Regions from separate parts of the Vibrio owensii genome, predicted to be linked through region 1. Evidence: predicted binding sites of a transcription regulator. Region 1 holds the regulator's gene; each other region holds the start of a gene.

Region 1 (2,281 bases):
AGATTGCTTTGCAACTTCAATCAAGCGATCGGTCGAATCCCATAGATCATCAGAAATAGCGTAGTATTTCGTAACAACTGGGAAACCACGTTTCTTGTAGACGTACGGTTTTAATCCTTGAGTCTCGAAGTCAGATGAAGTTTGTTGGTCAGCTCGTATATGAAGTTGATTGTTCACAACTAGTGCAAACATCGTTTCATCGGCGAAGAGCCCAAAGCCGCCAAACATTGAGCGCGACTTGATATTACCAAGTGCCTCAAACAGCTTCATTGAGTCTTTGAGTATCGGTTTATCCATGATGTGTTATCTCGGTGTAATTAATATTACGCCACCAAAAATCAGGTCCGAGAGATTAGCAAATGCATGCAGACACAATGTCATTAAAGGGTAAACTCACTTAATGCATATTTGCCATCGGTAACCCCGCTACCTTCCATCTAATAAGATGGTTCAGGCCGGAGGCTTTGCGTCCCACCCTTTCGAATGGTTTGCCCTGTGCGTGACTCTTTGAGAATACTTCGTATATTGAATTAACATCACGTTTCAAATATAAAAGTGTGATCTTGGTTCAGTTAATAGCGTTAAATTGATGTGTTTTGTTTCATATTGCTGAGCATCTACTTGTCATACAAAAGCTTGATGTAGGAAATGGACTACACCTTAATTAAAACAGCAACTTATCGAAGTTTAAGGTTGTATTCTTGAACTGAAATATTAAGGGAAAGTTATTTTTAGGCATTAAAAAAGCGCCCATAAGAGCGCTTTGTAAAATGAGTTCGCAGATGAGGTTAGTTTAGTTTCTTAACCGTGTTGCGAACAACGATCTCTGGTTGCATCTCGAACACACGTTTCTCGTGTTCTTTGTCTTTGATGCGCTCCAAAAGGATCTCAAATGCGTTTTTACCCACACGACGTTTTGGTTGGTGGATAGTCGTTAGCGGTGGAGAAAAGTATTCTGCAAGCTCAATGTTGTCGTAACCGATCACGGATACATCATCCGGTACTTTGATACCGTTTTGCTGCAAGCGGCTCATTAAGCCTAGCGCCATTGTGTCGTTAAAGCAGAAGACAGCCGTTGGGCGTTTTTCCATTGCAGTGATGTTATCTGCCGCCAGTACAGCAGTATCACACTCAAAGTTACCTTCAAGAACCCAATCTTCGTTAACCGTTAGGTTTGCTTCCGCCATCGCTCGGCGGTAACCAGCGATACGCTCTTGGCACGCCGCTTTTTCAAAATGACCGCTCAAACATGCGATGTCAGTGTGACCGTTATCGATCAGGTATTTCGTCGCGATGTAGCCGCCTTCTTCCGAGTTATCGATGATCTTATCTGCCTGTGAGCTCTCAGGGCCCCAGTCCATCACAACTTTTGGAATGTCAGAATGGCGGTCTAGCATCTCTTTTAGCTCTTCCGTCAAGTCAGAACACATTACTAGGATGCCATCTACGCGTTTCTCAGCTAGCATGCGGATGTAGTCACGTTGCTTCTCGTAGATACCGCCCGTGTTACAAAGAATTAGAGTGTAACCTTGACGGTAACAGTAACTCTCAACACCATCGATGACTTCAGAGAAGAATAGGTTGGTTGATTGAGTAACTAACATACCGATAGTACGAGTAGAGTTGCACTTCAAGCTACGAGCAACGGCGCTTGGCGCGTAATTTAGTTCATCAACCGCTTTCATTACTTTTTCTTGGGTTGCTTCTGCAACAAAGCGAGTTTTGTTAATTACGTGCGAAACCGTTGTGGTAGAAACGCCGGCTAAGCGAGCAACGTCTTTAATAGTGGCCATAAATGATGTCCTGTATCGAGCTACTGAATACCGTGAGTGAAGACAACCATACGCTTAGGGTCTTGCACAAACCGAGCAACTGCAAGAAAGGGCATTGCTGAGATATTTGGCAGTGGTTGTTCCGAATCGGTATAAAAAGATTTGTAGCAACATTTGTTGCTGAGACTCATATTCCCTTCTTTTATAAGTGAGGAATTAGTCAGCAATCATGTTAAGAAAACACAAAAACCGCTATATTTCAGCGGTTTACATATAAATCATATTTAATCGTTTGCGCTCACATTTTAGACTGATGTGGGCAGGCTGGCAATATTTTCAGCGGTTGTTTTGTGCCCTTGAGGTCACATTTTCACGGCTAAATTGGTTGGGTTTCTTTAAGCCAGATTAAAACTAAACGAATAAAATAGGGAGCCTAAATAGCAGGCTCCCTAAAATAGGCGGCAATTATTCACCAAGAAGGTAGGTGCTGTCCAGTTTACAAAATGCAA
Region 2 (2,281 bases), on a different replicon from region 1:
TTAATGTTACATGCTTTCTCGAACCCCATGTCTGAGCCAAAACCTGCCTCAGTGACAACGTAACTAGAGAGTTTCAATGCAATTTGGTCTGCGATGATAGAAGAGTTACCGTGAGCGATGTTCGCAAATGGACCCGCGTGGATCAGGGTTGGCACACCTTCTAGTGTTTGCATCAAAGTTGGTGCAATCGTCTCTTTTAGTGTAACCGCCATTGCTCCGGCAACTTGTAAGTCTTCAGTTGTCACTGGAAGGCCGTCTAAGTTGTAAGCCACGACGATACGGCCAATGCGTTGACGCAAATCTTTTAAGTCTTTAGCTAAAGCGAGTATCGCCATTAGCTCAGAAGCGGCAGAGATATCAAAACCTTCTTCACGTTCAAAGCCGTTGATAGTTTTGCCTTCTTCATTGAGACCAATCTTAACCATGCGTAGTGCACGGTCGTTATGGTCCATCACGCGCTTCCAAGTGATTCGTTCGACGTTGATTTTTAGCGCTTTTAAGCCAGTACGTGTTTCGAAGGCTTCGTAGCCTTCACGTTGTTCATGATAAAGGCGAGCATCTAATGCGGCTGAAGCCAAGTTATGTGCCGCTGTTACCGCATGAATATCACCAGTGAGATGTAGGTTTAACTCATCCATTGGTGCAACTTGGGAGTAACCACCACCTGCAGCGCCACCTTTGACACCAAAGACTGGCCCCATTGATGGTTGACGGATACACGCCATAACAGATTGGTTTATCTTAGATAAACCTTGAGAAAGGCCGATTGTGGTTACGGTTTTACCTTCACCCAGAGGGGTAGGTGTAATTGCAGTAACCAACACCAACTTGCCGTCTTGATTTGCGTTTAAGCGATCAAGACATTGGGGATGAACTTTAGCTTTGTGTTTTCCGTGTGTATCGAACTCTTGTGGTAAAAGACCGGCATTGGCAGCGACGGTAGCGATAGAAGACAACGGTGTGTTTCGGCAAATTTCAATATCAGACTGCATGGATACTCCAAAAAAATGGCTAACACGTGGCGTTCAACATCAAGCAAGCAAAAGACTTAGCAAGAGTTGCGCAAACGTTTGCGCGGGAATAATACTGGTAAAAAACGAGGTGTAAAGCAGTTCGTGCGCCTTAGCGTGCTACATCATAACAAAAAACACTAATTACTGCGCTACATCATAACAAAAAACACTAATTACTGCGCTAGATCAAAACAAAAAGGCCGCCAAATGGTGACCTTCGCATATTTATTGCTCTAAGTACTTGGTTCTTAGCGATCCCAATAGGTTTCTTCTAGGCTATCTTCACGCTCTGGTAGTGCTCGTGATAGGCGAGGAGAGTGCTGAATTAACACCTCGTAGCTCACACGGTTTGCGTACTTACAAATCTGAGATAGAGAAGAGTAAGTTAGGCAGCGTACTTCGTGTTTTTCAGAGTTTGGCACTTCTTTATGGTGGAACGAGTTCGCCGCCATGTCGTGCAGAAGCGCTGACAATGCTGCATCACCTGCACCGTTGGTGTTCTTGATCTCAAGTGGACCACCAAGGTAAGGGCCAATGTGTGAGTACACTTTCATTGGGTTTTGGCAATCGTCTTTACGCATTGCACGGCTAAACTCAAACTTGTTGAACTCTTCAATAGAGCCTTCAAGAATATCGTGCGTCGTTTCGCGTTTCACTTCCTCATCAGTGTAACCCGCCATGTAAAGACCGTCAGGACCTGCAGTACAAAGAACTAGATCTACCCACTCCAGTGCTTTATTCGCTGCTGCAAGTGGATCGCCTTCGCCAGTCAGTGCTGCGCCTTCTTCTTCATTCATTGCAACAACAGATACGTTCTCGCGAATGTACTCTTGCCACCATTCAGCGTTGCCTTCGATCACATACTTAGTACCAAGCGTCAGTACTACAGGGACCTCGTGCTTCTTAGCAAACTCAATCGCACGTTGAACTGCTTGAGGCATTTGATCTTCTTCTTTACCACGCATTAGGTAAGAAGAAACAACCAGAGCAGATGCTTTGGTAAATACTTCTTCTGGAATGCTCTCAGGAGAGAGTTTGTTCATGTGACCTTCGTTGATCGCGAAAGTACGTTCGCCATCGTGAGTGATCAACGTGTAACAACGACCAATTGGACCATCTACGGTTTGTAGGTGGTTTAGGTTCATACGAGAAGAGGTACGGCACAGGTAACGGTAAGCGAAAGAACCAACTTGAATGTTCTTTGACATAACGCCGAGTAGCACTGATTTGCTGTCCGCAAGCACGGAGTAGTTATGAAGTGTGTTCCC
Region 3 (2,281 bases), 930 kb from region 1:
TTCACCAGTCGAGACGGGAAAACCATCTCAGGTTATCTGACATTGCCACCAAATACTGAAGCAAAAAACCTCCCTCTGATCGTCAATCCGCATGGCGGTCCTCATGGTCCACGAGATTGGTGGCGTTTTACCGAGGAGAATCAGTTTCTCGCGAACAATGGTTATGCTGTTATGCAAGTAAACTTCCGTGGCAGTGGTGGTTTCGGTAAGCAGTTTGAAGAGGCTGGCTATCGTAAATGGGGAACGAACATTCAATATGACATCATCGACGCCACCAAACACATTGTCGCAGAAGGCATCGCAGATAAAGAACGCATCTGTATTTCTGGCGGAAGCTTTGGTGGATACAGTGCATTGCAATCAGCCACCCTTGCACCTGAGTTGTTTCAGTGCGCCGTGGGCAGTGCCGGTGTTTATGACCTTGAGTTGATGTTCACCGAAGGTGATGTGCCCGATAGCCGCATGGGATTAAGCTTTTTGAAAGAAGTACTGGGAACCGACCCTAAAGTCTGGAAAGCCATGTCTCCAACTCATAATGCAGACAAGTTAAAAGCTTCTATTCTTCTCGTACATGGGGGAAAAGATCAACGTGCGCCGATTGAACATTATGAGGCAATGGCTAAAGCACTCGACAAGCTCAACTATCCATACGAATCTTTTGTGTTAGACGATGAAGGACATGGCTTTTACAAAGATGAACACCGAGCTAAATATTACGCTCATGTGTTGGGCTTCTTCGATAAGCACTTAAAAAACTAACCTCCCAAAGTAAAACCTCAAAGGCGATAACCATTCCGTTATCGCCTTTTCTTTCCAGCCCAAAGCAAACGTTTGCTTTTTGAATAAATCCCTCTATAATCGCGCTCAAAATTTATGGTGTGCACCTTGTCACATCAAACCAACCTGAGTTGACACTGATTAACAGCAATCACAGGTCATAACGTCAACTCCACCCAGCACTCCCATTCAGCGAGCTATGGGGCAAGAATTATTGCGACTAGCGAGACAAACATGACAACTTCAAACCGAACTTCGGAACTGGTCTATCAGTTAAACGATCGTCCACCACTACCTCAGACCATTTTTGCTGCACTTCAGCACTTATTGGCGATGTTCGTAGCCGTTATTACCCCTTCTCTGATCATTTGTCAGTCTTTGGGTGTGCCTGCTGACCAAACCAACACCATCATCAGCATGTCACTGTTTGCATCTGGCGTGTCTTCCTTTATTCAAATTCGTACCTTTGGCCCTATCGGCTCTGGTTTGCTTTCAGTGCAAGGCACCAGCTTTAACTTCTTAGGTCCAATCATTGGTGCGGGTCTTTCTCTTAAGGCAGGCGGCGCTGATCTTAGCACCATGATGGCAGCGATTTTCGGTACTATCTTGGTGGCGTCTTTTGCTGAAATCCTGCTATCTCGCGTCCTAGAACACGCACGCCGCATCATCACGCCATTAGTATCTGGCATTGTCGTGACGCTTATCGGTCTGACACTTATCCAAGTAGGTTTGGTGTCAATGGGCGGTGGCTACGCGGCAATGAGCGATGGCTCTTTCGGTAGCCTAGACAAGTTAGCTCTAGCTGGCACAGTACTTGGCTTGATCGTAATTCTTAACCGTTCAAAGAACCCTTACCTACGCGTAGCTTCTATCGTGATTGCAATGCTAGTTGGCTATGTCATGGCGTACTTCATGGGCATGGTCGATACCTCAACACTGGGCGAAACTGACCTCATCGCACTGCCGATCCCAATGCAATACGGCTTAAGCTTCGACTGGTCGCTGTTTATTCCACTGGTTCTGATTTTCTTCATTACGGCACTAGAAGCAATTGGTGACATCACCGCAACGTCTGAGGTTTCCGGTGAGCCAGTGAAAGGTCCGGTTTACATGAAGCGCATCAAAGGCGGCGTATTAGCTGACGGTCTGAACTCAGCGATTGCAGCAGTATTCAACAGCTTCCCGAACTCTACCTTTAGCCAAAACAACGGCATCATCATGCTCACTGGTGTAGCAAGCCGTTACGTGGGTTACTTCATTTCAGGCATGTTGGTGATTCTGGGTCTTTTCCCAGGTGTGGCAAGCTTTGTTCAGCTGATTCCTGAGCCAGTTCTGGGCGGCGCGACTATCGTGATGTTCGGTACCATTGCCGCAGCGGGCGTACGCATCATCTCTCGTGTCGACCTCGATCGCCGCGCAATCCTAATTATGGCGCTGTCGTTCTCAATGGGTTTGGGCATTGCACAAAAACCTGAAATTCTGCAATTTATGCCTGAGTTCATTA

Evidence for each region. The regulator PurR, encoded in region 1, represses purine synthesis genes. The targets are predictions, from matches to a motif close to TNANGNAAACGTTTNCNTNA.
Region 2: A9237_RS20720 (formate--tetrahydrofolate ligase) is a predicted target of PurR. The motif match lies at 1,059-1,078, and genes of this name have one in related genera.
Region 3: A9237_RS07450 (uracil-xanthine permease family protein) is a predicted target of PurR. The motif match lies at 820-839, and genes of this name have one in related genera.

The regions. Positions count from the first base shown of each region.
Region 1 is NZ_CP019959.1:731,378-733,658, reverse strand. It holds gene A9237_RS03180 (TfoX/Sxy family DNA transformation protein) at 1-297, opposite strand, end outside; cyclic di-GMP riboswitch class I at 414-503, opposite strand; gene purR (HTH-type transcriptional repressor PurR) at 789-1,793, opposite strand; gene torD (molecular chaperone TorD) at 2,238-2,281, opposite strand, start outside.
Region 2 is NZ_CP019960.1:930,421-932,701, forward strand. It holds gene A9237_RS20720 (formate--tetrahydrofolate ligase) at 1-992, opposite strand, end outside; gene A9237_RS20725 (inosine/guanosine kinase) at 1,262-2,281, opposite strand, start outside.
Region 3 is NZ_CP019959.1:1,657,961-1,660,241, forward strand. It holds gene A9237_RS07445 (S9 family peptidase) at 1-759, shown strand, start outside; gene A9237_RS07450 (uracil-xanthine permease family protein) at 1,012-2,281, shown strand, end outside.